DNA from 3 places in the Neobacillus sp. SAB-20_R2A genome. Region 3 is predicted to be linked to each of the others. Evidence: riboswitches for the same ligand, from Rfam matches in the RefSeq annotation. Region 3 holds a riboswitch; each other region holds the start of a gene.
The links. A riboswitch is a leader RNA that binds a small molecule or an ion and turns the genes downstream of it on or off. The one in region 3 is predicted to bind S-adenosylmethionine.
Positions count from the first base shown of each region.

Region 1: it holds a riboswitch for S-adenosylmethionine, as region 3 does, so the genes downstream of both, V5M37_RS14850 (5-methyltetrahydropteroyltriglutamate--homocysteine S-methyltransferase) here and V5M37_RS24355 (methionine ABC transporter ATP-binding protein) in region 3, are expected to answer to the same signal.
Region 2: it holds a riboswitch for S-adenosylmethionine, as region 3 does, so the genes downstream of both, V5M37_RS06445 (homoserine dehydrogenase) here and V5M37_RS24355 (methionine ABC transporter ATP-binding protein) in region 3, are expected to answer to the same signal.

Region 1 covers NZ_CP145895.1:3,040,019-3,050,944, reverse strand. The annotation lists gene V5M37_RS14865 (long-chain fatty acid--CoA ligase) at 1-75, opposite strand, end outside; gene V5M37_RS14860 (phosphotriesterase family protein) at 449-1,393, shown strand; gene V5M37_RS14855 (multidrug effflux MFS transporter) at 1,448-2,686, opposite strand; gene V5M37_RS14850 (5-methyltetrahydropteroyltriglutamate--homocysteine S-methyltransferase) at 2,875-4,002, opposite strand; SAM riboswitch class I at 4,083-4,181, opposite strand; gene V5M37_RS14845 (peroxiredoxin) at 4,393-5,010, shown strand; gene V5M37_RS14840 (hypothetical protein) at 5,222-5,425, shown strand; gene V5M37_RS14835 (aldolase catalytic domain-containing protein) at 5,580-6,539, shown strand; gene V5M37_RS14830 (SE1832 family protein) at 6,675-6,869, shown strand; gene V5M37_RS14825 (LLM class flavin-dependent oxidoreductase) at 6,947-7,942, opposite strand; gene V5M37_RS14820 (DUF3219 family protein) at 7,961-8,245, opposite strand; rRNA gene V5M37_RS14815 (16S ribosomal RNA) at 8,775-10,324, shown strand; rRNA gene V5M37_RS14810 (23S ribosomal RNA) at 10,530-10,926, shown strand, end outside.
Region 2 covers NZ_CP145895.1:1,299,677-1,310,602, reverse strand. The annotation lists gene V5M37_RS06495 (metal-dependent hydrolase) at 1-358, shown strand, start outside; gene V5M37_RS06490 (YfhJ family protein) at 398-667, opposite strand; gene V5M37_RS06485 (small, acid-soluble spore protein K) at 797-973, shown strand; gene V5M37_RS06480 (YfhH family protein) at 1,021-1,344, opposite strand; gene V5M37_RS06475 (SDR family NAD(P)-dependent oxidoreductase) at 1,431-2,108, shown strand; gene recX (recombination regulator RecX) at 2,305-3,132, opposite strand; gene V5M37_RS06465 (TIGR01777 family oxidoreductase) at 3,209-4,108, shown strand; gene V5M37_RS06460 (YfhE family protein) at 4,204-4,332, shown strand; gene V5M37_RS06455 (YfhD family protein) at 4,447-4,629, shown strand; gene V5M37_RS06450 (DoxX family protein) at 4,779-5,273, opposite strand; gene V5M37_RS06445 (homoserine dehydrogenase) at 5,766-7,001, opposite strand; SAM riboswitch class I at 7,068-7,179, opposite strand; gene V5M37_RS06440 (GNAT family N-acetyltransferase) at 7,256-7,927, opposite strand; gene V5M37_RS06435 (GNAT family N-acetyltransferase) at 7,950-8,612, opposite strand; gene V5M37_RS06430 (carbon-nitrogen hydrolase family protein) at 8,631-9,488, opposite strand; gene argH (argininosuccinate lyase) at 9,677-10,926, opposite strand, start outside.
Region 3 covers NZ_CP145895.1:4,926,631-4,937,556, reverse strand. The annotation lists gene V5M37_RS24360 (O-acetylhomoserine aminocarboxypropyltransferase/cysteine synthase family protein) at 1-1,176, shown strand, start outside; SAM riboswitch class I at 1,302-1,408, shown strand; gene V5M37_RS24355 (methionine ABC transporter ATP-binding protein) at 1,531-2,556, shown strand; gene V5M37_RS24350 (methionine ABC transporter permease) at 2,549-3,214, shown strand; gene V5M37_RS24345 (MetQ/NlpA family ABC transporter substrate-binding protein) at 3,230-4,060, shown strand; gene sufC (Fe-S cluster assembly ATPase SufC) at 4,434-5,219, shown strand; gene sufD (Fe-S cluster assembly protein SufD) at 5,244-6,554, shown strand; gene V5M37_RS24330 (cysteine desulfurase) at 6,554-7,783, shown strand; gene sufU (Fe-S cluster assembly sulfur transfer protein SufU) at 7,773-8,210, shown strand; gene sufB (Fe-S cluster assembly protein SufB) at 8,282-9,679, shown strand; gene V5M37_RS24315 (DUF72 domain-containing protein) at 9,974-10,819, shown strand; gene V5M37_RS24310 (bifunctional metallophosphatase/5'-nucleotidase) at 10,923-10,926, shown strand, end outside.

The DNA.
Region 1 (10,926 bases), 1.9 Mb from region 3:
GTAAATGGTTGATTCAGGGATCGGTAAAGTTTTCGGCAGCCGTTCTGGCCAGAATTCAAAATGACGTGTAAACATTGAACAAATCACCACCAAATAGATTTTTTTAAACACTCTGCTTCTGCTGAAATCGGTTACAGTTATAATAATAATACAACGAATACAGAATATTCTAGTAATTAAGTGAATTTTTTCTGCAAGAAATAATAATTTACAAGAATACAAGGTTGACCTGGGATTTTTTACAAAAAAATTGACATTAAAGGATGAGGCTTGGTACTATATCTATCAGATAATTCATAATCTTTTAAAAGTTGATGAATGAGATTAGCAACAAATATGCATTTTTTATGCGCTAATATGAAAACGTTAACATTTGTTGTGCTCGAGACTTAGGTTAGGGATTATTTTTTAATTTTTCAATGGACCGAGGGTGAAAGGGGAGTATGGAATGACACTTATTAATTCTGTTACAGGACAAGTTGATTCTGCCGAACTGGGTTTAACGCTAATCCATGAGCACATGCGTATTCGCTCTGAGTCTGTTTTCGTGCAGTTTCCCCATTTGTATGATGAGGAGAAAGACTTCGCTAGAGCAGTGGTACAAGTGAATAAAGCAAAAGCACTCGGTGTGAAAACCGTCTGTGATCCAACCGTCATGGAACTTGGCCGTGACATCCGCTTTATTGAGAGAGTCTCCCGCGAAACGGGGGTTCAAATCATCGCCGCAACTGGAATCTACTCCTATCACTATATCCCACCACATTTCCAAAACCGCGACATCGACTATATGGCTGATTTGTTTGTCCGAGATATTGAAGTCGGAATTCAAAACACATCCATTAAAGCAGGGTTCTTAAAATGTGCCACGGATACACAAGGGGTCACCCCTGATGTTGAGAAGGTTATCCGCGCCGTTGCCCGTGCTCAAAAGCGGACAGGTGTACCGATTATGACACATTCTCATCCAGGAACCGGCACCGGCTTAAACCAAATTGATATCCTTCTTGAAGAGGGAGTGGATTCAAAGCGGATTCTGATCGGGCATACCGGAGATACCGATAACATGGAGTACATATTGAAGGTGCTGGACCATGGAGTATTTATCGGCATGGACCGTTATGGCTTAACTGCTGAGTGTACAACGGAAAATAGAAACACAACCGTTATCGAACTCGCGAAGCAAGGCTATGCAGACCGCATGTTTTTATCACAGGATCACTGCTGCTCGATGGATTGGTATCCTGAGGGACTAATTGAGCATGTGCTCCCGAAATGGACGATGACTTTTGTGCTTGAAGAAATTATCCCAGAATTGAAAGCGAGTGGAGTAACGGAGGAACAAATTAACCTTATGATGGTTGATAACGCCCGCCGCTGGTTTGAGGGGAAATAGAAAAAAAGACCACCTTCCATCGTTACAAATGGAAGGTGGATTTTTCAGGAGGGTTTAAATTGAACCCCTTACTCGGTTTCTCTTTACTAGAATCCAATACAATAACACCGCTCCACAACCGGCACATAAAATTACTACGCCCATCGGAATGGCTGTCTGCCCGCCGCCTATACCAACGAGGGGAGCGACAAATCCACCAAAGGTAAAGGAAGTAACACCCAGCAAGGCAGAAGCACTTCCCGCATTTTTTCCTTGTGTTTGCATAGCTAAGGAGAATCCTGCTGTATTTACCATTCCTACACTGGATACAACGAAAAACAATGGAATCAAAACCAAAATTAGCTTTGCCTGTAAAAATATAAGAAGGAGTAAAATGATTCCGCCTGTTGCGGACATTCCCAATCCGAATTGGAACAGTTTAGCTTCAGGGATTCTCCCTGCCAACCTGCCTGTTGTTTGACTCATGATCATAATCCCGATCGCGTTGATCGCAAAGATCATGCTAAACATTTGCGGGGAGGCACCATAAATATCCTGTACGACAAAGGGAGAACCTGAAATGTACGCGAACATGCCAGCAAAGACTAAGCCCTGTGCTAAAGCATAACCCATAAAGCTTCGATCCATGATTAGTTTTAAAAAAGGTCTAAATGTATTCTTCATGCCTCCAGCCGAACGCATTTCTTTAGGCAGCGTTTCAGGCAAACCAAAAAGAATGACAAAAAACATTACGATTCCAATGATACTTAAAACAATAAAGACACCTTGCCATGGAAATGCCTTAAGCAGCTGCGCACCAATAATCGGAGCGAGGATCGGGGCCAGCCCGTTCACCAATGCAAGAAGTGCAAAAAACTTGGTTAATTCAGTTCCTGAATATAAATCTCTGACAATCGCCCTTGAGATGACAATTCCTGCTGATCCGGCAAAGCCCTGGATGAGCCGTAAGATAATCAATCCCCAAATGGAAGGGCTAAATACGCATAAAAGGGACACGATAAAGTAAATCATTAAGCCGACTAAAAGTGGTTTTCGGCGGCCGGTTACATCACTGATAGGTCCGGTGAGCAGTTGCCCTGATGCTAAACCGAGCACGAAAAGCGACAGGCTGAGTTGAACAGAAGAGGCGTTTGTATGGAAATCTTTTGCGATATTCGGCAGGGCCGGTAAATACATATCAATGGATAAAGGGCCGAATGCTGCAAGTGAACCGAGAACAATCGCCATCCATACTCGTTTTGAACGAGAAAGCACTGCTTGATGATCCTCTGCCTTTTGTATGAAATCCCCCATATAGTAAGTCATTCCTCCAGTTATGTAAATCCAATCTAGTTACCTCAGATTTTATCATTCTATGTTAACAGATTATTCAATATTTAGGAATTCTTTAAAGTAGAAACATACAACCAATTTCAGAAACGATTAAATTGAAAAAGGCCACCTTCCATCATAGAAATGGAAGGCGGCCTCTCCTAATGGGATTAAATGGTTCCCCAAACATCCTTAGCAATAGTCACTACATGTTTAATCTTATTCCACTGCTCTTCTTCCGTTAAAATATTTCCTTCTTCTGTGCTAGCAAAGCCGCATTGAGGGCTTACTGCCAGGTTTTCTAAAGGAATAAATTGACTTGCTTCTTTAATTCTTGCCTTAATGGATTCTGGATCCTCGAGTTCTGGGAATTTAGATGTGAATAATCCTAGTACAACGGTTAGGTTAGGACGCTGGAAGCCTTTTAAAGGTTCGAAGTCACCAGAACGCTGATCATCATACTCTAGGAATAGCCCGTCCACATTTAGCTCAGCGAAAATGGCATCGGAAATTTGATCGTAACCGCCGCTTGTAATATAGGTGGATCTGAAGTTGCCGCGGCAAATGTGCATCGTAATTGTCATATCTTCCGGCTTATTGGCAATGGTTTCATTGATCGCACTTACTCTTGTTTTGATGATTTCATGAACATCCTTGCCAACTTTTTCTACCACTGCATTGATCCGCTCTTCTGAAACAAAATCAATCCAAGATGTGTCGTCTAATTGCAAGTAACGGCAACCAGCCTCATAGAAAGCTTGGATGGCTTTTTGATAGGCCGCTACGGTATCTTTAAAAAATTGCTCACTGTTGCCATTGTAGTACTCATCGCCTTGAATTCTCGTAAACAACATGTTCGGGCTTGGGATGGAGAACTTCGCCACTTGGCTGCCATCACCATATTTTTCAACCGCCTGCTTTAAAAATTTGAAATGTTCGAGCATATAATGATCATTAAAGTCCACTTTGCCCACTACTTTAATGGCGTTGTTTCTTGTTTGGGCGCCTTTGAAGTTGCTGATATATTCATTTTCGAAAAACGCTACACCTTCCAAACCAGCCAAGAAATCCAGATGCCACCATGAACGTCTAAACTCACCATCTGTAATGGATTTTAAGCCTGCTCCAATTTGGTTTTGAACCAATTTCTCAATTTCTTGGTCCTCAACCGCCTTCAGGGCAGCTGCATCAATTTCCCCATTGGCAAAAGCCTTTCTAGCTTCTTTAACCGGTTCTGTTCGAAGAAAGCTGCCGACATGGTCAGCTTTGAATGGAGTTTTTACTAGTGTTGCTGTCATTAATTATTCCTTCTTTCTCGGTGTAATAAAAAACCCTCTTCTCAAAAATAAGAAGAGGGTAATAGCCATTACTAAATCTCTTCTTATCTTCAAGCACTCGCTTCTGGAATTGGCACAGTACGAACGTGTCTGCTGCCGAGGCTTCAAAGGGCCAGTCCCTCCACCTCTCTTGATAAGAATATTCGAAAATATTTAATTAACAGTAAAGATACACCTGTTCAGATTTTCTGTCAACAAAAATCTACAACACTATTGTTGTGGTTGAATGGAAAAGCTATCCAAAATAGGCTCAATGGGACAAATACCTAAACATATAGTATTTATGGCAACGTATTAAAAAATGAACTGCAGCAAGGAATTAAGATTCACGTGATGATCTGAGGTGAAACAATGGAATTTAACAGGCGAGAGGGTCATTTTGATGGATCTTTGCAGCCATTTTGTGCACAGACAACGGATATGGCGCCCCTATTTGAAGCAGAAGCTTATGATCATGCAGAAAAGAAAATAAAAAAGCTTCGTCTAGAAAGCTATCGTGGAAGCTGGGTTATTTTATTTTTTTATGCAAGTGATTTTACCTTTGTTTGACCGACAGAATTGGCAGCGGTCGCTGTTATTAAGGATCAACTAAAGACACTTAATACAAATGTCCTTGCTATCAGCACGGACAGTGTGTATGCCCATAAAGTTTTCGCTGAGGTATCTCCTAATGCCTCTCAGGTATCATTTCCACTTCTAAGTGACCGAACACACCAAATCAGTAAAGCATACAGAGTCCTAAATGAAAAAGTTGGGGCAGCCTTAAGAGCAACCGTCATTATCGATCCAGATGGAATAATTGTATCCAAATTGGTATACCCATTAGAAGTTGGCCGAAATGTTTACGAAATACTAAGGATCATACAAGGGGTACAATACGGAAGAAGCACCGGAGAAGGAGTCCCAGCTAACTGGGTTCCCGGTAACCCAGGAATCATTAGAGACCCAAAGAATATCGGAAGAATTTGAGGCATGGGGACGGTTCTCATGCCTCATTTAGGCTTTTAAGATCCTCTACATACATCATTGATTCCTTAATTATGTCGTAATTTGTCGAAAAGTTAATAAAAATGTACGCGTTTTCACCTGATATGATAGTTTCTATACAAATATTCTAAATATTCACCCCTTTGTGACTACCCAGGAAAAATGGATAGATCGGTCTGTCAGGAGGTATAAAATGTGCCAGGAACACAGAAATAAAAATGTAGAAGTAAATTTTGAAATACCCGAAAACATAATCCAAAGTTTTAGAGATGCTGTTGAAAAAAATGGAAAGTCTATGAATGACGTGCTTAGGTTATATATGCAAAAATACATTTGGAAACAAAGTGAATTACAAAGAAATAGACAAATGCGACGTCAAAGTATTGGAGCCAAGTGATAAAATGATAGTAGTATTAATATAGAAATACTTTAACAATTTTATCAAATATTTTTAGAACGGCTGACATGTAAGTTTGACACCTTTAAAAGATTCATGGTATATATATTCAAATTATGACGAATGAGCATAACCACAGGGGGAATTTAAAATTATGGAACATCGCAGCAAAATTTTAGATTGTACGATCCGTGACGGAGGTTTAGTAAACAATTGGGATTTCAGTATCGAATTTGTCCAGGACTTGTATAATGGACTAAGTGCGGCTGGCGTTGAATATATGGAGATTGGCTACAAAAACTCCGCTAAGCTGCTGAACGCAACTGAGCCTAATCCATGGAGATTTTTAGATGATCATTTTCTGAAAGAAATCATTCCTGAGAAAAAATTCACGAAGCTATCTGCATTAGTAGATATTGGCCGTGTCGATCCCAACGATATCCTGCCTCGCGAGCAAAGTGTGTTGGATATGATTCGGGTAGCCTGCTATATCCGTGAAGTGGACAAGGGCCTGGAGCTTGTCCAAATGTTCCATGATTTAGGATATGAGACATCTCTCAATATTATGGCTTTATCTAGTGTGCCTGAACAGAAGCTTATTGAAGCCATGGAAATGGTCAAAGAAAGTCCAGTCGATGTTGTGTATATCGTGGACTCTTTTGGAAGCTTAGACCCGGCTGATATTGCACATCAAGTGAAAAAGTTTCAAGCAATGCTCCCTAACAAGCAGCTTGGTATTCATACACATAACAATTTGCAGTTAGCATTTGCTAATACCTTGACAGCACATCAAAATGGAGTTACCTTCCTGGATTCATCTGTTTACGGCATGGGACGGGCGGCAGGGAACTGCAATACAGAGCTTCTTGTCAGCTACATAAAAAAACCAAGCTATGAACTAAAACCGTTACTGGGTGTAATCGAAAAGCATATGTTAGAAATGAGAGAAAAGTGGGAATGGGGCTATATCATTCCTTATATGATCTCTGGTGTCCTTAATGAGCATCCACGGGTGGCAATGGCTTATCGAAATAGTGACGAGCGCGACCAATTCGTTGACTTCTATGACAAGGTAACAACACCTGAAGCAACTTTAGCTACAACTTCTAGGTAGTTTATTACATTTACAGCCGCCTGCGGGCGGTTCTTTTTTTGGGGATGAAAGCAACTGGGCAGAATAGTAGTGAAAACACATCGGATTTGTAATCATAGAAAGAAGAATTAAGACTTATGGAGAGTGAAACCAATAATGGATAAAAAACAGATTGAGTATAAAATTTTAGAGTTGAAAGACGAATACTTACAACTGCAACATAATCTTGAAAAATTAGAGTATGTAAAAGGAAACATAGCCCCGTTGGAAAAACGACTATCTGAAATTGAAGAGGAATTGAATTCTCTTAATCAATTATTACGAAAAATAGCGGGGCAAACACAAAAATAGTAACTTAAGTTCAAGAGGCCATCGAAATGATGGTCTCTTTTCTTGTATCAAAGTTTTAATAGATGCGTATTAAATAGTTATAAAACCACTTTTTCAGCGATGAGTCTATAGGATTCGATGCGATCCTTCGGAGAATGTGTAATCGTTAAAATCATAATTTCATCCGCATTATATGAAGCTTGTAACTGCTCAAGTTTCTTTTTTACCTCCAGTGGATTGCCAATGATCATTCTCTTTTTCATCGCTGCTAATTTTTCTAGTTCTTTTTCATTGAGTTCGTATTGCTTGGCTTCCTGGATAGAGGGCACAAATTGGCCTTCGCCTTTTTCCTTCTGTAATGCCCAGATTAGATTACTTAATGCGATTTCTTCAGCTTTTTCGGCCGTTTCCGCGCAAACCACTGAAACAGTTAACAATACCTGAGGGGATTGCCCGTGTTTGTTAGCTTGAAAGGCATCAAGATATTGTTGGATAATGTCTGCTCCGTCTTTGTCGCTCATGAACTGGCCGAATGCATATGCCAAGCCATGTTCAGCAGCAAGGTGGGCACTTTTTTTACTTGTACCAAGAATCCACGGCAACGGCGGCACTTCCGGCAGGGGAGAGGCCTTTAGTTTTGAAAACTCGTGATCTTCAGGAAAATCATTTTTTAAAAAGTGAAGCAGTACTTTTACTAAGTCAGGCATTTTCCAAACCTGTTGTAAAAAATTATCGGATAAAGCATTTGTTGCCTCCGCTGATCCGCCAGGTGCACGCCCAATACCGATATCAATCCGATTTGGATATAGAGTGGCCAGCATATTATAAACCTCGGCCACTTTATATGGTTTATAATGCGGCAATAATACAGCCCCAGAACCGAGGCGAATCCGTTTGGTGTTGGCGCCAATATAACTGATCATCACTTCAGGAGCCGAGCAGGCCAGACCCGGCAAATCATGATGTTCGGAAATCCAATACCGTGTGTAACCTAACTCATCTCCTGCTTGGGCTAGCTTCAACGATTCATTTAATGCCTCTTTTGCTGTTTGGGTGGAGGAGATGGGAGATAAATCTAGTATGCTTAATTTCATTGCACTAAGCCTTCTTTCTTAATTCTTCACTTCGAGCAAAGTCAATGCAAAAATTCCTACTTGTCCTTTTTCATAGAGATTCGTGACAGAAGTGGAATATTGTTGAATGGTACCTTTAAACGCTAAACCAGTTTCAGGAACTTTTACATCAAAAGATCCTTCATACAGCAACACTGCAGTGTCGTGATACTCCTCACTCGTCACTTTAAATTCAATAACAATTTTATGTAAACCGTTCTCAAGCTTTTGTTTATATTTGTCTACACGAATGGAAGTATTATTTAAGATGATTTCATTAACCAATGACACCACACCTTTTTTGTTATTATGAAAAAATAATAGCACTGGGCCAATAGGGGAGCAAATGAATTGGACCGTCAGATTAAAAATAACAATAGTCTTCTTATATAATATAAGCCCATTTCATTTCTAAATTTCTTAGCACATACATCGTTCATTATTTGGTAAAAATTTCAGGTTGAAGATAAATGGAAATCGCGATATATTATAAATCCGTCACTTACACGAGTGACAGAAGACATGATACATTTTTAGATGGTTTCAAGAAATTAAAAACTTTTTCTTGCGATATAAAAATGTATGTGTTAATATAATAAATGTCGCTTTTGAAATAAATCATTAACTTCTTAAATTGGAAGAAAATGATGGTTGATAGATTAGTAGAAATGCGATATGCTATAACCCTTGTCGCTTAAACAAGTGACAAAGATAGTTCTTTGAAAACTAAACAAACAAAAACGTCAACAAACAATAATATTCGTTTCGTTTGAAACGAAGCCAACGTAACATTTTTGAGCTAATCAACTCAACTTTATTGGAGAGTTTGATCCTGGCTCAGGACGAACGCTGGCGGCGTGCCTAATACATGCAAGTCGAGCGAATCACTGGGAGCTTGCTCCTGGTGGTTAGCGGCGGACGGGTGAGTAACACGTGGGCAACCTGCCTGTAAGACTGGGATAACTTCGGGAAACCGGAGCTAATACCGGATAAATTCTTCCCTCGCATGAGGGAAGGTTGAAAGTCGGTTTCGGCTGACACTTACAGATGGGCCCGCGGCGCATTAGCTAGTTGGTGAGGTAACGGCTCACCAAGGCGACGATGCGTAGCCGACCTGAGAGGGTGATCGGCCACACTGGGACTGAGACACGGCCCAGACTCCTACGGGAGGCAGCAGTAGGGAATCTTCCACAATGGACGAAAGTCTGATGGAGCAACGCCGCGTGAGCGATGAAGGCCTTCGGGTCGTAAAGCTCTGTTGTCAGGGAAGAACAAGTATCGGAGTAACTGCCGGTACCTTGACGGTACCTGACCAGAAAGCCACGGCTAACTACGTGCCAGCAGCCGCGGTAATACGTAGGTGGCAAGCGTTGTCCGGAATTATTGGGCGTAAAGCGCGCGCAGGCGGTCCTTTAAGTCTGATGTGAAAGCCCACGGCTCAACCGTGGAGGGTCATTGGAAACTGGGGGACTTGAGTGCAGAAGAGGAAAGCGGAATTCCACGTGTAGCGGTGAAATGCGTAGAGATGTGGAGGAACACCAGTGGCGAAGGCGGCTTTCTGGTCTGTAACTGACGCTGAGGCGCGAAAGCGTGGGGAGCAAACAGGATTAGATACCCTGGTAGTCCACGCCGTAAACGATGAGTGCTAAGTGTTAGAGGGTTTCCGCCCTTTAGTGCTGCAGCTAACGCATTAAGCACTCCGCCTGGGGAGTACGGCCGCAAGGCTGAAACTCAAAGGAATTGACGGGGGCCCGCACAAGCGGTGGAGCATGTGGTTTAATTCGAAGCAACGCGAAGAACCTTACCAGGTCTTGACATCCTCTGACACTCCTAGAGATAGGAATTTCCCCTTCGGGGGACAGAGTGACAGGTGGTGCATGGTTGTCGTCAGCTCGTGTCGTGAGATGTTGGGTTAAGTCCCGCAACGAGCGCAACCCTTGATCTTAGTTGCCAGCATTCAGTTGGGCACTCTAAGGTGACTGCCGGTGACAAACCGGAGGAAGGTGGGGATGACGTCAAATCATCATGCCCCTTATGACCTGGGCTACACACGTGCTACAATGGATGGTACAAAGGGCAGCGAAGCCGCGAGGTGGAGCCAATCCCATAAAACCATTCTCAGTTCGGATTGCAGGCTGCAACTCGCCTGCATGAAGCCGGAATCGCTAGTAATCGCGGATCAGCATGCCGCGGTGAATACGTTCCCGGGCCTTGTACACACCGCCCGTCACACCACGAGAGTTTGTAACACCCGAAGTCGGTGGGGTAACCGCAAGGAGCCAGCCGCCTAAGGTGGGACAGATGATTGGGGTGAAGTCGTAACAAGGTAGCCGTATCGGAAGGTGCGGCTGGATCACCTCCTTTCTAAGGATATAAGCTGGACATATGAGCCAGACAATACATGTTTGTTTGATTGTTTCTTGTTTGTTTAGTTTTGAGAGAACAATCTCTCAAAACTTTCGTTCTTTGAAAACTAGATAATCGTAAAAGAAGAAGTAACCAAGTAAGAACCGAGTAATCGCCATTTTAGTTTTTCTCTCTTATTTTTAAGAGTAAGTAAAACCTTTTAGGTTAAGTTAGAAAGGGCGCACGGTGAATGCCTTGGCACTAGGAGCCGATGAAGGACGGGACTAACACCGATATGCTTCGGGGAGCTGTAAGTAAGCGCCGATCCGGAGATTTCCGAATGGGGAAACCCACTGTTCGTAATGGAGCAGTATCTTTACCTGAATACATAGGGTATTGAAGGCAGACCCGGGGAACTGAAACATCTAAGTACCCGGAGGAAGAGAAAGCAAACGCGATTCCCTGAGTAGCGGCGAGCGAAACGGGAACAGCCCAAACCGAAAGGCTTGCCTTTCGGGGTTGTAGGACACTCAACATGGAGTTACAAAGGAACGGGGTAGATGAAGCGGTCTGGAAAGGCCAGCCATAGAAGGTAAAAGCCCTGTAGTTGAAACTTCGTT
Region 2 (10,926 bases), 2.3 Mb from region 3:
GATTGCGGCCATGAATGAAAATATCTTTTTTGTGGCAAGGTCGATTGACGGGAAGGTTGAAATTCTCGACCGTTTTAGACGAATTCCTGTGCCAAAAACACCTGTCATTGAAGCAGCCAAAAAGGATCATAACATATCAGCGTTCCTTTCCTTCTCTCCGGTTTATCGTTGGGAGGTAGACGAATATGACAACTATTACGAGGTGCGCTTCATTGACCTCCGCTATCGGAGTAACGGCCATTATCCGTTCGTCGCTGTTGTCCAGCTTGACTGCGACTTAAAGCCAATCAGCTCCTACACCGGCTGGGTTTTCAGCGAGAAAAAACTGCGAAAAAAATTGGGGATTATTCCAGGATAACATAGAAAAAGCGGGGGATATTTTAATCACCCGCTTTTTTTAATGCAATATATTTTTTGCATGAGCTAAATATATTTCATATTTAGGATTGGTTGTCGTGAAATCATGCAGTTTGTCTCCATAATTTTCAATCCACTGTTTGACAACTCTCTCTGTCATTTCGCTGCCCATATACTCTTGGCCGGCCCTGGCGAATGTCGTTTCAAAATCGTCCCATAAAAGCTCGACCCATGTCCGGGCTTCGTTATAAGAAAGATGGTCATTTTTGTTTAATAATAGCTTGGTCAGTTTTTCATGATAGTCGTTCATCTATCCACCCCATTGGCAATTTCTTATCACATAAGCAAAAGAATTAAGTAAATAATAATAGTGCGTGGTCAGCATCAGGCTGTCCTATGCTTTTCATGTTTTCTCATTCCCTTTAACTGGAGGTACAGCATGAGAAATAAACAGCGCAGCTTTCCAAATCAAAATAACAACAAGCTCGAAGGAGAGCCACGGGCGAAAGCCGAATATGCTTCTAAAAGAGCAGACGGCACCATTAACACGCATCCGCAGGAGCGTATGAGAGCCTCTGGCGAGCGTGATGATGAATCGCCTCAAGTTTGGCAGTAAGTTTTAAAAACAAGCCAGAGACCTTGGGTTCTCTGGTTTGTTTTATATTATTTCAGCCATTTTAATAAAGAAATCGGCAGTGCCTCTTGGGTTCCGTCCCCTTTCGTACGATAGCCCCAGGCAAAAACGCCGTTCATATAATCAATTTTGAAATACTCTCCAGGTGCACCCTCAATTTCGTAAATTTCACCAGACTTAAAGGTACTAGGGTCCATTATGTACGCCTTAGCCATAAGCACCTTTCTTTCCAATACAGCAAATTCACTGACCATTCCCATTTGTTCCGCTTTGCGGGCTTTCTCTTGAAGCTTGGATATTTCCTGTCTTAATTCCTGCTCGGTCATGTCACTATACCGTTTCTCCTGCTGCATCAATAATTCCTCCCCGTTCCTCTTTATTTTAGTATAGTGATTTTTGTAAAATTAATAAAGGCAAAACTACGGAAGGATATGACGATATGAAAACAATTATTATTACCGGGGCTGGATCGGGATTAGGAAAAGAATTAGCGCTGCTTTTCTCCCAGAAAGGGTATCATGTGGTGCTGGCCGGCCGGACTGCTGAAAAATTATCTTCTGTGAGGAATGAACTTGCGGATGGCGGCGGGAATGCCGATGTTATGGTCATGGATATTAGGAATCGTGAGGATGTTTTTTCAAAGGTAAAAGAATTGTCTGGCAGGTATGATGTGTACGGCTTGGTGAATAATGCCGGGGTTGGCCATTTTGGGCCTTTCGTGGAAATGGATGATGCTCAGATTGTGGAGATGTTAGATACCAATGTGTTGGGAACTATTCTTATGACGAAAGCGGTTCTGCCTATTTTGCTTGGAAGCGGCGAGGGCCGGATTATGAATATAATCTCCACTGCCGGCCTGCGCGGAAAAGTAAACGAAGCCGTTTATTGCGCTAGCAAATTCGCGGTGCGCGGGTTTACGGAAAGCCTGCAGAAGGAATTTGAAGGGCGAGGCATTAAAATAAACGCTGTCTATATGGGCGGCATGGACACACCATTTTGGACGGACAGCGACCATGTGAAAGACCCGTCGCGTTTGCGATCGGCCCGGGAAGTGGCGGAGATCATTATCGAGCAGATGGAGCAGGATACGATTGTTATTGAGAGCAATAAAGGATGAGGGGTATTATTTAGTGCTGTAGACTCCATGAAGGACATTTTTGAGGGGTATCTGGGGCAGCCTGGTCTTCATGGGCTTGATGAAGGACATTTTGACCCGGACCCCCTTGTATTTTGTCCCGCATCAGCTTAATGAAGGACATTTTGTGGCAGCTCCTAATGTGTCATTTTCTTCCAAATGGATAGCATATTGTCTTTTACAGCTCAGACAAGTACTTTTCAATCAACTCCATGGAAAAACCTTTCCGATAAAGTGCCTGTTTCATTTTTTGCTCGAATTCAAAACCGCTATATTGCGAGTATTTCCGAACGGCCTTTTCCCCTTGATAACGGATCGCTTCAAGCTCGCTACCACCACCGCCATCAACGTCAGCAGCAGCATCAGCTCTCATCGTACCACAATCCTCAAGCGCAATCTGAATAACCTCAAACGAATACCCCTTACGAAGCAGCATTTGTTCCAGCTTTTGTTTTTGAATCCGCAGCGAATCCTTAGATCCCTTTTTGAAAAACTTCCCGCAAAGCTTCACGGCCTTTTCGATTTGCTGTTCCCGCGGAAATTCGTTTAGCGCCTCAACCAAAATTACCTCGATAATCCCCTTTTGCTTCAGTTCCTGCTTGACCACATCAGGGCCTTTATCCGTGGTATTTGCCTGTGTCCGCACATAGGCGAAGGCAAATTCCCTGTCATTTATGTATTTCTGAGCTGTCAGCTTATGAATCACTTCATTTACAACTGGCTCTTCCATTTCTTTTTCAATAAGATAGTCTCGGACTTCTTTCTCCGACCTTATTCGCCTTGCCAGGTAATGAACTGCTAAATTGTAGGCTTTTCGGATGTCGTCTTGATATTGAATTTCCAAAAGAGAAAATTCATCCACTTCCATCCCTTTTTTTAAGCCAAATTTGATCAGAACATCACTGTCAACACTAAAGGCAAACTGTTCACCTTTGCCGTAATCCATAAAAATATTAAAACGGTCTGTATTCTTTTGCTGTGTGGTGATTTTTGTAATTATAGCCATCACGTTCACCCCCACTCTAATTTACCATATTGGTCAAAAAATATAATAAAATAAAGGTAATAAGGAGGGCGGAAAAATGAAAATAGCGATTGCAGGCGGAACTGGCTTTGTTGGCAAAGCACTTGTACATGAATTAATCAAAAACGGGCACCAGGTCATTGTTTTAACGCGAAACTCAAATCAGGATGGCCCCAGTGTTCAATATGTCGAATGGCTGCAAGCAGACTCAAACCCTGCCTCGTCCCTGGCAGGAACAGATATCATCATCAACCTAGCTGGCGAATCCATAAACAGCGGCCGATGGACCGATCAAAGAAAGCAAACCATTTTGAACAGCCGGCTCGAAGCCGTCCAGGAGCTTCTAAAAATCATGAACGAATTAAACCCAAAGCCAAAAGCATTTATCAACGCCAGTGCGGTCGGGTATTATGGAACCTCATTCGATAAGACTTTTTCAGAAGAAAACGAAGGCAGCAGCGATGACTTCCTATCACGTACAGTCATGGAATGGGAAAAGAAAGCCGCAAAAGCATCAGAAATCGGGATTCGAACTGTTTTCTGCAGATTTGGCATTGTCCTTGATCAAGCAGAAGGTGCCCTGCCAAAAATCGCACTCCCTTATAAATCGTTTATCGGCGGGCCCATCGGGACAGGAAAGCAGTGGATGTCTTGGATTCATATTGACGACGTTGTTAAGGCCATACTCTTTATCATCGAAAATGAGACGATTCAAGGTCCGGTCAACTTTACAGCCCCAAATCCTGTCACCATGAATGAATTCGGCCAAGTGCTAAGTAAAGTCCTCAAACGGCCGAACTGGCTTCCGGTACCTAGTATCGCCCTAAAAACCCTCTTAGGGGAAATGAGCACACTGGTTGTCGATGGGCAGAGAGTACTGCCAAATAAACTTTTGGAATCCGGCTACACCTTCCAATATCCAGATTTAAAACCTGCGCTGAAAAATATATTTTCCTAAAGACAGTATCTTTCCTCATCGATAAGGCAAAAATGGTGAAGTGTACATTATGTACCATTTTTACCTAATTCAAATAGTTGAAAGGAATGAGCATGATGTCAGAAAATAAGAAGCGCAATAAGGATCGGGAAAGAACTAATTTAACAAGTATGCAGGAGGTCGCGTACGGCCATGAGTTTAAAATGGCGGACCGGGCCGGCGGCTACACGAAACGTAAAAGATAACAACTAAAAACTTTATATAATTTTTCCATTAATGGACCCCTTGCCATTTGCAAATGCTAGTAAAGGGAGCAGGCCTTTTGCTCCACTAGCGATAAAATGAAAGGGGTTTTTTTAATGGGCCGTTCACATGGACATAAGAGTCGTGACAAAAACAAAGCCTCACTTCCTCAAGTACCGAAAAATATGAAATCAGATGGACAGGACGTAGAATTCTCCAAGGAAATGGCTGATGGAGCTGATTTAGAAGCAATGGCGCGCGCAAATGCGGCAAACCAGCGCGTCAGAAATCGCAAATAATAAATGAAAACTCGCCGATTGGCTAGTCCAAGAGGACGGTTCATGAGGCGTAGTTGAATTTATACTTTTAGCTAAAAAAAGAAGAAGCAGGATTCCTGCTTCTTTAATGTATTTAAAGGGGGAGTTAACGATTATTAATTGATGCTGCCTTATTGCGTTTTTACCTCATTTACATGAGCTTTTTTGAAATAGCCTTTGATAAAAGGAACTGCATATCGGTCAAGACCGAAGTAGTAAGCTCCTGCACCTGCGAATAACAGAATCATCGCGGCTGTATAAAGAATTGGGTTCGTGCTTGTCGTACCTGCCAGCATAAAGTTCAAGTTCATAAATGCACCGGCAATCAAGGCTGGGATTGTCGCTAAACCAACGATTAAACCAAGACCGACTAACATTTCTCCCCAAGGTATTAATGTATTAAAAATTCCCACGTTAGGCATAGCGAATTGCTGTAAGAAATCTGCATACCATGCTTGAACCGCAGGGTGTTCGCCAGTTGCTGCCGCCATTGCTCCTTTTAGGAACCCTGTAGCATCGAAACCACCAGTTAACTTATGATAACCTGCTTCTATCCATTGTAATCCAAGCCAAACACGTAATACTGTCCAAACAACTGCTGCGTAAGGAGTTTTGTACCATCTCATCATAATCATCTCCATAGTTTTTTTGTGAAGTATTTCACAAATTTAACTTTAAGTTATTCCCTTATGAAAGGGATTAATCAGCTAGCTGTGGCTTGTAAGGAAGTCTTTGTGAATTGCTTCACTATCTTCTTTACACTTTTAATATACTCTCCTGCTATTGAAAAAACAACGGCTTTCACAGTTTCTTAACATATTAATGTTAGATATATGAAGAGATTGTGAACGCAATACAGCACGTTCCCCCTCCTCTTTTGTGGACAATGTTAATAATGTGGACAACACTAGCTCACCCCTTATAAAACCTGATTTTTACAATCAGCCTTTCTGTTAATAACTAACGGTGGATAACCGCTTTCAAAATTGTGGATAATGTGCATAACATTGTGGACTACCTATAAATACAGGACTTTAGATGTGGAAAAAACACTGGATAAATGAATGTCCATTCATAACAAAAGGAGCATCACATAATAGATGCCCCTCAATTCAACCCTATAATGCCTTCGCTTCCTCAATACCCCTCACGAGGAATTCTCCCTTACCCAGAATCGAAAAATATTGAACCGATGGTTGCCTTTGCGCAAGCTGCTCGATCTCCTTTTTGGAACCCTTTAGGACAAAGATTCCCTCAGAGATTTCATCCATCAGGGTAATAGCGGGACTGCCATATTTTTGGACCAGACCCTGGACCAGCCAGTACTCCCTCTGGTGTTCACTTTTCAACTCAATGTCCTCCCCTGAGGTTTTCAAATAATTAGATTTCGTCACGTGGCTTTGACATACGTGGACCAAATCCTCGATTATCGCACTAGCCGTTGGGTACATGCCTGCGCCCGGTCCTTGAAGGGTGATTTCGCCAACGATATCAGATTTTACATTTACCGCATTCTCTACTCCCTCAACATGGTAAAAAGGGTGCTCAGAGCCGACCAGAACCGGCTTCACCGATGCCTGGATGCGGGTACCTGACTTCCAGATGCTCGCAATATGTTTAAACCTTAACCCTAAGTTTTGCGCTGCTTCAATCAATTCACTCGTAATAGACGTAATCCCTACCCGTTCAACATCACGCCAGTCAGGCTCTTCTCCAAATGCCAGCCTGCTTAAGATCATCGTTTTATAAAAAGCATCATAGCCTTCCACGTCATTGGTCGGATCCGCTTCGGCATAGCCATTTTCCTGCGCCCGCAACAAGCTTTCGGCAAATGACTGCCGCTTTTCCCGCATTTCGGTCAAGATGAAATTGGACGTTCCATTGAGGATTCCCAGGATCCGCTGGACACGATTAATTTTTAAAAGCTGACCGAGCGTTTGAATGACCGGAATCCCCCCGGCCACTGTCGCCTCAAAACCAACCGACACCTGATGCTGTTCTGCCAACTCGATAAGCTCATTCCCGTGGTGGGCAAACATCTCCTTATTCGCTGTAATGATGTGGCAGCCCCGTTGAATTGCTTTTTTCAAGTAGGAAAAAGTCGGGTCTTTATCCACGATGCATTCAATCACGACATCAAGCTTCGGCAATTGGAGAATTTCTTCGAAGTCCGTTGTCAGCAGAACATTCCCGCTAATATCCCGCGGCTTTTGCTTATTTCTAACAAGGACGGCAGCAACCTCTACTTCCTTCCCTAATTCTGCCGCCAGCTCATTGCTATGTGATTGAATGGTCCGATAAACCCCTTCACCTACCGTACCGAACCCGAGAATTGCCACCTTAATTACAGACATGTCTGCCACCCCTTTATTTTTTTGAAAAATAAAAACCCTCTTCATAAGAAGAGGGCTCTATTCCTCCTCTTATCTATCAGGCTACAAATAACCTGCAGGAATTAGCACCTTTTCAAGGAATACCTTGAAGGTTGCCGGGCTTCATCGGGCCTAGTCCCTCCGCCACTCTGGATAAGAGTATTTATTTGATTTTTCATTAAATTTCCAAAGATATATAAAAAGTATATTATCTGAATTTTCAAGAGTTGTCAATATTAAAGTGGCAAAAGGGCGACCGTTTCTTTTGCTGCTAATTTCTCAACCATGTCCAGCCATTCCTGTGGTTTATTGGAAAGCACAGAATAATAGGTGGTAAGAAATTCTTTGACAAGTGATCCCGGAATTTCGGCGATTTCTTCCTTAATCGGCATGAAGCATAGATCCAGCCCAGACACCGCTTCCCCGTTGTTTTCCCAGGATGGGTGCAAGTAGGCAAGGTCAAGGCGCTGATAGCCTAAATGTGACAGAACCTCGCGGCGCACGTACGGGTCCATGACCTTCACGCCGCCAAACTCGTGGTGCTCTACGCGGTATGGGTCATAGATTTCGGCAAACATACCGAACAGCTCCTTGCCGTTTTGGGCAGCAAGCTGTTTTAAGTCCTTCAGACGATTTTCAGCTAAAAATCGGCCAAGCGAGAGGCCTGGTTTGCTGATGATCGTGAAGTCGGTCATTGCAATGTTCCAGTCCGGATAATAGCGGTACTCAGTGGCACCGACGACCTGGTCCTGATCGACGGCAACGAATACGCGGATACTTGGGTCTTCTAACGGTTCTTTCCACAATTCATAATCCAGAACCTCTTCCGGTGGAAAAATCTGTCCCATTAAATCGTGAAGCTTTTTAAAATTTGGGTCTTCAATATTGGTAATGCGTTTAAATTCCATTGGTTCTGATTCCCCTTATAAATTATTTAAATGGGTTCTTCCATTCCATTAATGCCGCATTGTTAAGGGATTCTTTATCCTCTAAATAGTTTCTGGCGACACCGATTGGCACACGTCCGCAGCGAAGGAGAAAGCTGATGACAGGATCCTTCAGCTCGCCCTTGATGACTACGTCGAGATACTCTTCCGGCGTCATTTTTTCAGCCACTTTATGATAGCCCGGCATCCGCCCGCCGCCAAGAAGACGGTCATACCCTTTTTCAATGACCACATGATACATGGCATGCATCATTAATTTTCCGAGTCCCAGCTTTCGGTACTTCGGGCGGACGCTGATATCGACAATGTAGAGGGTGTTTCCGTTCGGATTATGGTTGCGGATATAGCCGTGGTCGGTCACTTCTTCCCATGTATGGCTGTGATTAGACGGGTCCAACTCAACACAAACTCCGGTCAGGGAGCCCGCCAATTCCCCATTAATTTCAACGCATAATGCCCCTTCCGGAAACAGTGTCACATGATTCGTTAATTGTTCTTCATTCCACCAAAGCTCGGATGGAAAAGGAGGCGGGAAGCATTGGGACTGGATTTCGATGAGCTGATCAAAGTCCTCCATTGTGTAATTACGTATACAAACCAGCAGCGGCCGGTCCTGATCATAAACGTAAAATTCACTGCGATACATGAAAAGGCCTCCCTCGTTTTAATTCCAATCTGTATATAAATCAGTGCGGCGGTCGCGCCAGGTGGTCACAGACCCGCGCTCGCGAACTTCGTATAGCAGTTCCAGGTCAAGATCGGCGGTTACGACCATGTCGTTGTTGATTTCCCCTTCTACTAAAAGCCCTTTTGGCGGGAACGGAATGTCGTTTGGAGTGATAATGACGGCCTGGCCAAAGTTTGCCCGCATGAAATCAACCGTCGGCAGCGCGCCAACCGTTCCGGTTAATACTACATATACCTGATTTTCAATCGCTCGGGCATGGCTCGTGTAACGGACGCGATGGAAGCCGTGACGATCGTCCGTGCAGGATGGACAGAAAATAACATCGGCGCCCTTCGCCTTTGCCATCCGGACGATTTCCGGGAATTCAATATCATAGCAGGTTAACAGTGCAATTTTTCCTTTTTCTGTTTCAAAAATTTGAAACGAGTCCCCTGCTGCCATATTCCATTCGTTAACCTCGGTTGGCGTGATATGCAGTTTAGCCTGCTCGCCGACGCGGCCGTCCGGGTAAAATAAATGAGCAGTATTGTAAAGCTTGCCATCCTTTTCAAGGACATGGGTCCCCGCGATGATGTGCATGTTGGTTTCTTTTGCAAATTTGATAAATAGATCACGGTATTGGTTGGTAAAGCTAGGCAGGTCATTGATGGTCAGGCTTTGTCCCTGGCCATTTCCAATGGAAAGTAGTTGCGTAGTAAAGAATTCAGGAAAAAGGACAAATTCAGCCCCGAATTCTTCGGCGGTTTTTATATAATGCTCACATTGAGCGGCAAATTCCGCAAATGAGTTGATTGTGTGAAGATGGTACTGAACAACAGATACTCTAAGTTTCATTTTTCGCCTCCAGGTAAGTTATTGGAAGATAGATTCCATATTGAATTATCTTATAATCTAGCACTTTATACAAATGAAATGCATTCCAAATATGAAAGTAGATAAAAAGCCAGCAGGGGCGCTGGCTTTACTGTAGATATCCTACTAATTTCTTTCCCAAAAGGTAATTTAGTTACCTATTAAACAGCTTACTGCTCTAGTTTTCCCTCAGCAAGTTTAATTTGCTCTCTTACCTGCTCTGGTGAGGTACCGCCAAAGCTATTTCGGACCGCCACCACATGCTCTGGCGCCAAAACAACGTAAATATCCTCTTCAAATAGCGTACTGAACTGCTGATATTCGTCCAGTGTTAAATCCAATAGGAATTTGCCGGATTGAATCGAGTAAAGAACAATTTTTCCAATCACTTCATGAGCCTCGCGGAATGGCAATCCTTTGCGGACGAGGTAATCGGCAATGTCAGTAGCATTAGAGAAGTCATTATTGATGGCTTTTCGCATGACATCCTTGCGAACAGTCATTGTTTCAATCATCGGTGCCAAAAGCTTCAATGAGCCTTCTAGGGTTGCCACCGTATCAAACATGCCTTCCTTGTCTTCCTGGAGGTCCTTGTTATAAGCGAGCGGCAGTCCTTTCAACACAGTCAGCAAGCCAATCAAATTGCCATACGTGCGGCCTGTTTTTCCGCGCAGCAGCTCCGGTACGTCAGGATTCTTTTTCTGCGGCATGATGCTTGATCCTGTACAGAACGAATCATCGAGCTCAACAAACTGAAATTCCTGGCTTGACCAAATAACCAATTCCTCGGAAAGACGAGAAATATGTGTCATGATAATCGAGCCAATCGACAGGAATTCAAGGATAAAGTCGCGGTCGCTGACGGCATCCATGCTATTAGGATAAATGGTTTCAAAGCCCAATTGCTCAGCAACAATCCCACGGTTAATCGGGAAAGTTGTTCCTGCCAATGCACCGGAACCAAGCGGAAGCCAGTTCACGCGTTTCAGCGAATCCAACAGTCTCTCCTTATCGCGTTCAAACATCCAAAAATACGCCATTAAATGGTGGGCGAATGAAACAGGCTGCGCGCGCTGCAAATGGGTGTAGCCCGGAATCAGCGTTTCGACATGCTCCTTCGCTTGTCCGATAATCGCCTGCTGAACCTCTTCCACCAACGTGATCAGTTCAGTTGTCTTTGTTCTTAAATAAAGATGCATATCCGTCGCCACTTGGTCGTTCCGGCTGCGGCCTGTGTGGAGTTTACCGCCAACCGGTCCAATCTCTTCGATTAGCTGTCTTTCAATATTCATATGAATGTCTTCATCTTCAACTAAAAATTCGACCTCGCCGCGGTCTACTTTTTCCTTAATCAATAGAAGGCCATTTTTAATTTTTTCTGCATCCTCCACTGGAATGATGCCACATTCACCAAGCATCT
Region 3 (10,926 bases):
AACCTATTCGCCTTAGCGGAACCTGGGTACATATACACAAGGATTCACAATCCAACCACAACTGTTTTCGAAGAAAGAGTATCGCTCCTAGAAGGCGGCGTTGGCGCACTGGCAGTGGCAAGCGGTATGTCTGCCATCACATTGGCCATCTTAAACATTGCCGAAGCGGGTGATGAGATTGTTGCTGCATCCAATCTATATGGCGGAACGTATAATCTATTTGCAGTGACCCTGCCTAAATATGGGATTAATGTGAAGTTTGTCGACCCTGAGAATCCGGAAAACTTCCGTGCCGTCATAACGGAAAAAACAAAAGCTGTTTTCGCTGAAACGATCGGCAACCCAAGCTTAAGAATCCTTGATATTGAAAAGGTAGCCAATATTGCTCATGAAGCAGGGGTTCCTCTTATCGTGGACAACACCTTTGCAACACCATACCTATGCCGTCCAATTGAGCATGGCGCTGATATCGTCGTTCACTCCGCAACCAAGTGGATATTAGGTAATGGAACAACTACAGGGGGCATTATTGTCGACGGAGGCAAGTTCGATTGGAATTCACCGAAATTCCCTGGCTTTACAACGCCAGACTCCAGCTATCATGATCTTGTCTATGCTGAGGCGCTTGGACCGGTTGCTTATATTATTAAAGCACGCGTACAGCTTCTCCGGGACTTGGGGCCGGCACTAAGCCCGCAAAGCTCATTCCAGTTTGTTCTTGGGTTAGAAACGCTTCATGTACGGATGAAAGAGCATGTCGCCAACACCAAAAAGGTAGTGGAATACTTGAATAATCATCCTGCGGTTGAATGGGTTTCTTATCCGGGACATCCATCACATCCTGATTACGAATTGGCGCAAAAATATTTACCTAAGGGCGCTGGTTCGATGGTTGTATTTGGTATTAAAGGCGGAAGAGAAGCCGGTGCGAAATTAATCGATGCAATCACCCTATGGGCGCACGTGGCCAATGTCGGCGATGCCAAGAGCTTAATTATCCACCCTGCAAGCACCACACATCAGCAGCTGGATTCGGAAGGATTAAAGTCAGCCGGTGTTTCCGAGGACTTGATCCGTCTTTCCATTGGAATCGAAAATGTTGAGGACTTAGTGGAAGATTTAGAGGACGCAATCGAAGCTGCAACAGGCTTAACATCTTTAAAAGCAAATGCCTAAATTTTCCTTATATAGTTTTTTGAAAATGTAGAATTTTGTCGTTGACACTACTATCTAACCGTGATACTATTACTTTCATAATAATAGTATTAATGCATGTATAATTAAATATAGGATAGCTTTTGCTCTTATCAAGAGAGGTGGAGGGATGTGCCCTATGAAGCCCGGCAACCGTCAATTTTATTGAAATGGTGCCAATTCACACAAAGCCTGCGGCTTTGAAAGATGGGAGAAAGGATTCATTTGATAATGATGCCTTTCTGCCTTTGCGGAGAGGCTTTTTATTTTACTAAAATAGAATTCTTTCATGAAAATTATCAAATCCTATAATAAGGACAAGAAGTAGGTGATTCAATGATTTCCATTAAAAATGTACGAAAGATTTTTTCTACCAAGCAGGGACAGTTAAAAGCTGTTGATGAAGTAAACCTGGATATAAAAGAAGGAGAAATCTTTGGTGTGATTGGATATAGCGGGGCTGGTAAAAGTACCTTAATCCGCATGTTAAATGGCCTTGAGCTGCCTACGGGTGGAACTGTCAACGTGGCTGGCCGGGAGATTTCAAAAATAAAAGGTGCAGAGCTTAGAAAAGCCCGTCAGGAAATCAGCATGATTTTCCAGCACTTCAATCTACTTTGGTCAAGAACAGTCAGCGAAAATATCGCTTTTCCATTAGAGATTGCCGGAGTGAGCGCGCCGGAAAGGAAAAAACGAGTTGAAGAGTTGATCAAATTAGTTGGCCTTGAAGGCAGAGGTGACGCCTACCCTTCACAGTTGAGCGGCGGGCAGAAGCAGCGGGTCGGGATTGCCCGGGCCCTTGCCAATAACCCAAAGGTGCTGTTATGTGACGAGGCAACATCAGCGCTCGACCCACAAACAACAGACTCTATTCTCGACCTTTTAGTGAATATCAATAAACAATTCGGCTTAACGATTGTGCTGATTACTCACGAAATGCACGTCATCCGGAAAATCTGTCATCGAGTAGCGGTCATGGAAAGCGGGAGGATTGTCGAGCTTGGTCCGGTGCTTGATGTATTTAAAAACCCTCAGCAGCCGATTACGAAACGGTTTGTCCAGCAGGTAACCGAACCGGAAAAAACAAAGGAAACAGCAGAGCATTTGCTAGAGCGCTATCCTCATGGAAAGGTCATTCAACTATCGTTTCTTGGGGAAGCAACAGAACAGCCATTAATCACACGTGTGATTCGTGATTTTGATGTCGTAGTAAATATTCTCCAAGGGAATATTTCTCATACGCAAAACGGGTCTTATGGAACATTATTTATTCATTTGGATGGCCAAGCTAATGAAATTCAGAAAGCCATCGATTATATTCACTCGCAGCAAGTGGGCGTGGAGGTGATCAGTAATGGCTGACTTTATGGAATTAGTTAAGTGGGATGAGCTGTTACTGGCAACACGTGAAACGATCTATATGACCGCCATCTCGGTCCTTGCGACATTTGTTTTGGGCTTGTTACTAGGCCTGCTGCTATTTCTAACGAGTAAAGGAAACATATGGCAAAGCCGCGGAGTAAACATTATTATTGCTGGCTTTGTAAATATTTTTAGATCCATTCCCTTTATTATCTTAATTGTTTTATTAATCCCTTTTACTAAAGTTCTCGTTGGGACAATGCTCGGTGCCAATGCTGCACTCCCGGCACTGATTATTGGAGCAGCACCGTTTTATGCTCGAATGGTGGAAATCGCCCTTAGGGAGATTGATAAAGGTGTGATTGAAGCATCCCAATCAATGGGGGCAACACATGGACATATTATTTTTAAGGTATTAATACCAGAATCCTTGCCAGCATTAATTTCTGGGATTACCGTTACGGCGATTTCACTTGTTGGCTTTACTGCAATGGCTGGGGTCATTGGAGCTGGTGGACTTGGCCATTTTGCCTATTTAGAAGGCTTTCAACGCAACAGGCCAATGGTTACATTAGTGGCAACAATTGCTATTTTAATCTTAGTTTTTATTATCCAATTTATTGGAGATTATTTTACAAAGAGAACAGATAAACGTTAACAGGAGGAGTAAAAAATGAAAAAAGTTCTGGGTTTGATCTTCATTGCGTTTACCGTATTTGCCTTAGCGGCCTGCGGAGGTGCAAAAAATGATTCAGCAGATAAAGATGGGAACAAAAAATTAGTTGTTGGTGCAACTGCTGTACCACACGCAGAAGTACTTGAAGCTGCAAAGCCAATATTGAAGAAAAAAGGTATTGATTTAGAAATTCAAGTTTTCCAAGACTATATTCTGCCAAACGTAGCACTAAAGGATAAAGAAATAGATGCAAACTATTTCCAAACACCTGGGTATTTAGATCTGCAAATGAAAGAAAATAAAGATTTTGATTTTGTCAGTGTGGGCGGGGTTCATAAAGAACCAATCGGCATTTACTCAAAAAAGTATAAAAGTCTAAAAGATCTTCCAAATGGTGCAACCATTATTATGAGTGATTCTTTAAGCGACCACGGCCGTATCCTGCCGATTTTTGAAAAGGCTGGATTAATCAAGCTTAAAGAAGGCGTTGGTGCAAACGCAAGAATAGATGATATCGTTGAAAATCCAAAGAACCTGAAGTTCCCTAAATTAATTGAAGCAAAATTATTAGCATCTTCCTTTGAAAACGGTGAAGGTGATGCGGTTGCCATTAATACTAACTATGCATTAGAAGGCGGCATTGATATTGGAAAATATGGTATTGCCTTTGAAGGCAGTGACGTGGTTCCAGCCAACCTTGTAGTAGTTCGTTCAGAAGACAAAGACCGTAAAGAAATCAAAACACTTGTAGAGGTTCTTCAATCGAAAGAAATTCAAGATTTTATTAAGGATAAATACAAAGGTGCTGTTATCGCGGCAACCGAGTAATTATTAAATATGCAGCAATATTGCAGAAAAGTCAGTGAGGATTCACTGGCTTTTCTGCATTCATTACATGAAAGCTCATTAAGTAGTAAAAAATAGATGCCATAACCACCCATGGCATTTTAGCAAAAAATAAGGTATCATTTTATTCGGGCTTGTATTACATAAAAAGTCTTTATCTGAATTTTCATTAAAAACTTCCTGCTATTCTCATTTAGCATGTTCTTAGTGAAAATACATGCTAGTTATTACTATTAAAAAGTTGCTAACAAATTTCATTTGTTATAAGATTGTAATGAGAATAAAGTGAGAATGAATGTGGAAGATCTTAAAAAATCTGTCTGCAAAGATACAATACATTTTCGGAGGTATGAATATGGCTGGATCAACTTTAACAATCAAAGATCTGCACGTAGCAATTGATGGGAAAGAAATTTTAAAGGGTGTCAACCTTGAAATAAAAGGCGGAGAAATTCACGCCATTATGGGTCCTAACGGAACTGGTAAATCTACATTATCTTCTGCTATCATGGGTCACCCTAAATATGAAGTAACAAGCGGCAGCATTACGCTTGATGGGCAAGATGTTTTAGAAATGGAAGTAGATGAGCGCGCTCGTGCTGGACTATTTTTAGCCATGCAATACCCAAGCGAAATTAACGGTGTAACGAATGCTGACTTCTTGCGTTCGGCGATTAACGCCCGTCTTGGCGAAGGCAACGAAATTTCTTTAATGAAATTCATTCGTAAAATGGATAAGCAAATGGAATACCTTGAAATGGATCTAGATATGGCGCAGCGTTACCTTAATGAAGGCTTCTCCGGCGGTGAGAAAAAGCGCAATGAAATCCTGCAATTAATGATGTTGGAGCCAAAGATTGCGATTCTCGATGAAATCGACTCCGGACTTGATATCGATGCCTTAAAGGTAGTATCGAAAGGTGTCAACGAAATGCGCGGTGAGAATTTCGGCTGCTTAATTATTACTCACTATCAACGTCTGTTAAACTATATCACTCCTGACCATGTGCATGTGATGATGCAAGGCCGTGTTGTAAAATCCGGCGGGCCAGAGCTTGCACAGCGCTTAGAAGCAGAAGGATATGACTGGATCAAGCAAGAGCTTGGTATTGAAGATGAAACAGTTGAGCAAGAAGCTTAAAAGCTTTTGTTAGGAGGGTTAGCAATGACAACAGAAATAACATTACCGTTTGATAAGGGTTTTGTGAGCTCTTTTTCAAAAGAAAAGAGCGAGCCTGCTTGGTTTGAAGAGCTTCGACTGAAGGCACTTGAGCATTTTCACGAACTGCCAATGCCTCGGCCAGATAAAACAAAAATAGATAAATGGAATTTTACACAGTTTGAGCAGCATACAGTTAAAAGTGCTCCATATACATCTTTGGCAGAATTGCCAGAAGAGGTTAAAGCATTAGTTGATTTGGATGCGGCAAAACAAAATTTATATATTCAGCGCAACCAAACGCCAGCCTTTATTTCTCTTTCAGAAGACCTAAAGGCAAAGGGTGTTGTGTTTACCGATATTTTTACTGCTGCTAGAGAGCACGGCGATTTATTGAAAAAATATTATATGACACAGGCGATCAATGCTGATGAGCACCGTTTGACTGCTCTTCATGCTGCATTTGTCAATGGCGGTGCTTTCCTGTATGTTCCGAAGAACATCGAAATTGCGGAACCGATTCAAGCAGTTTTCGTTCATGACAATGCGGAAGCAAACCTGTTTAACCATGTTCTTGTCGTCGCAGAAGATAACAGCTCTTTAACATATGTGGAAAACTATATTTCCACAGTGGAAGAGTCCAATACCTTGGCAAACATCCTGACAGAGGTAATTGCCAATACAAATGCAAAGGTGCAATACGGTGCTGTCGATACTTTGGCAAAAGGCATCACAACCTATGTGAACCGCCGCGGTGTCACCGGCCGCGATTCCCGAATCGAGTGGTCGCTTGGCATGATGAATGAAGGCAATACCATTTCTGAAAATACTACCAATCTCCTTGGTGACGGTTCTAATGGCGATACGAAAACCGTTGTGGTCGGACGGGGTGCGCAGACCCAAAACTTTACAACAAAGGTTGTTCATTTTGGCAGACATACAATAGGAAATATCTTGAATCATGGCGTTGTTAAGGATAGCGCTACTTCTATCTTCAACGGAATTGGCAAAATTGAACACGGCGCCTCTAAATCTGACGCTGAGCAAACATCGCGCGTGTTAATGCTTAGTGAAAAAGCTCGCGGCGATGCGAATCCAATTTTATTAATCGATGAAGATGATGTTATGGCTGGCCACGCTGCTTCTGTAGGACGCGTTGACCCAGTGCAATTATATTATTTGATGAGCCGCGGTATTCCGAAGAAGGAAGCGGAACGTTTAGTCATTCATGGCTTCCTTGCACCGGTGGTAAATCAGCTTCCAATTGAGAAAGTAAAACAGCAATTAGTGGAAGTTATTGAAAGGAAAGTAAGATAATGAATATCCAGGATATTCGCAAACTGTTTCCTATTTTAGACCAGGAAGTTAACGGCAAGCCATTAGTTTATCTGGATAGCTCTGCGACATCGCAGAAGCCCGTCCAAGTTATTGAAACACTTGACAGATACTACCGCGAGTACAATTCAAATGTCCACCGCGGTGTGCATACATTAGGTACAAAAGCAACAGATGCTTACGAAGGTGCCCGTGAAAAGGTCCGTAAGTTCATCAATGCTAAATCCATTCAAGAAGTTATTTTTACAAGAGGAACGACGACCTCCCTTAACACGGTGGCGGCAAGCTACGGCGCCGCCAACCTGAAGGAAGGCGACGAAATCGTCATTACCTATATGGAGCACCACAGCAATATCATCCCATGGCAGCAGGTAGCTAAACGGACTGGTGCTCAGCTGAAATACATTCCTCTCCAAGAGGATGGAACGATTTCATTAGATGATGTTCGCTCGACGATCACACCAAACACAAAAATTGTGTCGGTGATGCAGGTATCAAACGTGCTTGGCGTCATCAATCCTGTTAAAGAAATCGCCAAGATTGCCCATGAAAATGGCGCTATTATGGTAGTTGACGGTGCACAAAGTGCTCCGCATATGAAAATTGATGTTCAAGATTTAGATTGTGATTTCCTTGCTTTTTCCGGCCATAAGATGTGCGGACCAACCGGGATTGGTGTCCTTTACGGGAAAAAGCATCTGCTTGAAAAAATGGAGCCGGTTGAATTCGGCGGTGAAATGATTGATTTCGTGGAATTATATGAATCAACCTGGAAAGAGCTGCCGTGGAAGTTCGAGGGCGGAACACCTATTATTGCTGGTGCCATTGGTCTTGGTGCGGCGATTGACTTTTTAAATGAAGTCGGTTTAGACAATATTGTCGAGCATGAACATAAGCTTGCAGCCTATGCGCTGGAAAAAATGTCAACTGTTGAAGGCATCACGATTTATGGACCGCATGATCCGGCTAAACGCGCTGGTCTAGTGACTTTCAATTTAAGTGATGTTCACCCGCATGATGTAGCGACGGTTCTGGATGCGGAAGGAATCGCTGTCCGCGCCGGCCATCACTGCGCCCAGCCGTTGATGAGATGGCTTAAGGCATCGGCAACAGCTCGTGCCAGCTTTTACCTATACAACACAGAAGAAGATATTGATAAACTCGTAGAAGGGCTTGTCAAAACGAAGGAGTATTTCAGCGATGTCTTCTAACTTAGATGCACTTTACCGAAGAGTAATCATGGACCATTACAAAAACCCGCGCAACCGCGGAGTTTTGGAGGATGGAAGCCATACGATCAATATGAATAACCCGACCTGCGGTGACCGGATTCAATTAACGTTGAAGGTGGAGGACGGCATTGTTGTTGATGCCAAGCAGGAAGGGGAAGGCTGTTCGATTTCCATGTCATCTGCATCGATGATGACGCAGGCCATTAAAGGTCAGAAAATCGAAGACGCATTAAAGCTGTCAAAGATTTTTTCGGATATGATGCAAGGCAAAGAAGTGGATGATGATATCGATTTAGGCGATATCGAAGCACTTCAAGGGGTTGCCAAGTTTCCAGCCAGAATTAAATGCGCAACATTGGCTTGGAAGGCAATGGAAAAAAGCTTGAAAGAAGAGAATCAAGATTAAAACGGTTCTGAAAGTATCCGGCCTCTTGCCTGGAGCTTTCACCTCTCGTAAAAAAAGGAGGAATACTTGCGATGGCGAAGAAAATGCCGGAGATCGGCGAGTATAAATATGGTTTTGCCGATAAAGACGTTTCCATATTCCGATCAAAACGTGGTTTAACACGTGAGATTGTTGAAGAGATTTCAAAAATGAAGGGTGAACCTCAGTGGATGCTTGACTTCCGCTTGAAATCACTTGAAATATTTTACAGTAAACCAATGCCGCAATGGGGCGGTGATTTAAACTCATTGAATTTCGATGAAATTACCTACTATGTAAAACCATCGGAGAAATCAGAAAAGTCATGGGATGAAGTACCGGAAGAAATTAAAGCGACATTTGACAAACTTGGAATTCCTGAAGCCGAGCAAAAGTATCTTGCAGGGGTTTCTGCGCAATATGAATCCGAGGTTGTTTACCATAACATGAAGGAAGACCTTGAGGCATTAGGAATCATCTTTAAAGATACCGATTCTGCATTAAGGGAAAACGAAGATATTTTCCGCAAACACTGGGCAACGGTTATTCCGCCAACTGATAACAAATTTTCCGCATTAAACTCAGCTGTTTGGTCCGGCGGCTCGTTCATTTATGTACCACCAGGTGTTAAGGTGGATACACCATTACAGGCTTATTTCCGCATTAACTCTGAGAACATGGGTCAGTTTGAAAGAACGCTGATCATTGTTGATGAAGGTGCATCTGTCCACTATGTTGAAGGCTGTACAGCACCTGTTTATACAACTAACTCCCTGCACAGTGCAGTTGTAGAAATCATCGTAAAAAAAGGCGGCTACTGCCGTTATACAACGATTCAAAACTGGGCAAACAACGTCTACAACCTTGTAACAAAGCGGACTGTCTGCGAAGAAAATGCGACAATGGAATGGATTGACGGTAACATCGGTTCTAAATTAACGATGAAATATCCTGCTGTTATTTTAAAAGGCGAAGGCGCCCGCGGTATGACCTTATCGATTGCGATTGCTGGGAAAGGCCAAGTGCAGGATACTGGTTCTAAGATGATTCACTTAGCACCAAATACTTCTTCAACGATCGTATCTAAGTCGATTTCTAAGCATGGCGGAAGTGTAAACTATCGCGGCATGGTCCATTTTGGCCGTAAAGCAGACGGCGCTCGCTCTAATATCGAATGCGATACGTTGATCATGGATAATCAATCTACTTCAGACACGATTCCATACAACGAAGTGTTAAATAACAACATCTCACTTGAGCACGAAGCAAAGGTTTCTAAGGTTTCTGAAGAGCAATTATTCTACTTGATGAGCCGAGGTATCTCCGAGCAGGAAGCTACTGAAATGATCGTTATGGGCTTCATCGAGCCATTTACAAAGGAACTTCCAATGGAATATGCCGTTGAGATGAACCGCTTGATCAAATTCGAGATGGAAGGCTCAATCGGTTAATATCTTTGAAAAATTAAACCCGCTTGCTGGGATAGGCAGGCGGGTTTTTGCATTGGGAATGGGGTTACTCTAGGATGGCGGCGGAATACTCTCGGATGGGGGCAGGATACTCTTGGATAAGGGTGGATTACTCTCGGATGGGGACGGAATACTCTCAGAAAGGATGCTTACTGTCGTATAGGTCCTTCCAACTGTCGGATAAGCCGGCCAACTGTCATATAAGGCGCGCTAACTATCGTCCAACTATTCCCAACTAAAAAGGTTATGCTATTATAAAAAGCGGAGGTGAATCCATTGATATATATCGGTCTGACAGGCTGGGGCGACCACGACAGTTTGTATACAGGTCCAATCACGCCCAGAGACAAATTAAAGGAATACGCAGGCCATTTTCCAATCGTGGAAGTGGACACCGCTTTTTATGCGATACAGCCCCAAAGGAACACCTTGAAATGGGTCAATGAAACGCCGCCTCAATTTCAATTTATCGTCAAAGCCTATCAAGGCATGACAGGCCACAATCAAGGTGATATACCATTTGAAAATAAACAAGCAATGTTTCAAGCATTTATAGAATCATTGGACCCTTATATTGAGAAAAATAAACTTGCCATGGTTTTATTTCAATTTCCGCCGTGGTTTGATTGCAAACGGGAAAATGTCGATTATTTAAGATGGTGCAAACAGCAAATGGTAGAAATCCCGTGTGCACTCGAATTTAGGCATCAATCCTGGTTTGCGCCGCAATACCACAAACAGACACTAGAGTTTATGAAACAGGAAAATTGGATCCACAGCATATGTGATGAACCGCAATCCGGGGAGGGTTCCGTTCCAACGGTTCTTGTATCCACAAACCCACATAAGGTTCTTGTCAGATTCCACGGCCGCAATGTCCATGGCTGGCAAAAGAAAAACGCCGAGAATTGGCGGGATGTCCGCTACCTTTACCGCTATAACGAGCAGGAGCTTAATGAATGGGCCGAACGCATCCACAAGCTTGCCGAGGGATGCGACAATGTGTACCTCCTGTTTAACAACAATTCCGGCGGCGACGCAGCAGATAACGCTAAACAGATGATGGACATATTAAATATTGAATATGAGGGATTGGCTCCAAGACAGCTGGACTTATTTTAAAAGCAGACATAGAAAGAAAGTGAAGCAATGGAATGGATTATTCTTCTTGTCATCGTCGGGGTTCGGCTAATCTATGAAGGAATAACAGGGTAGGTAGATGCAAATGG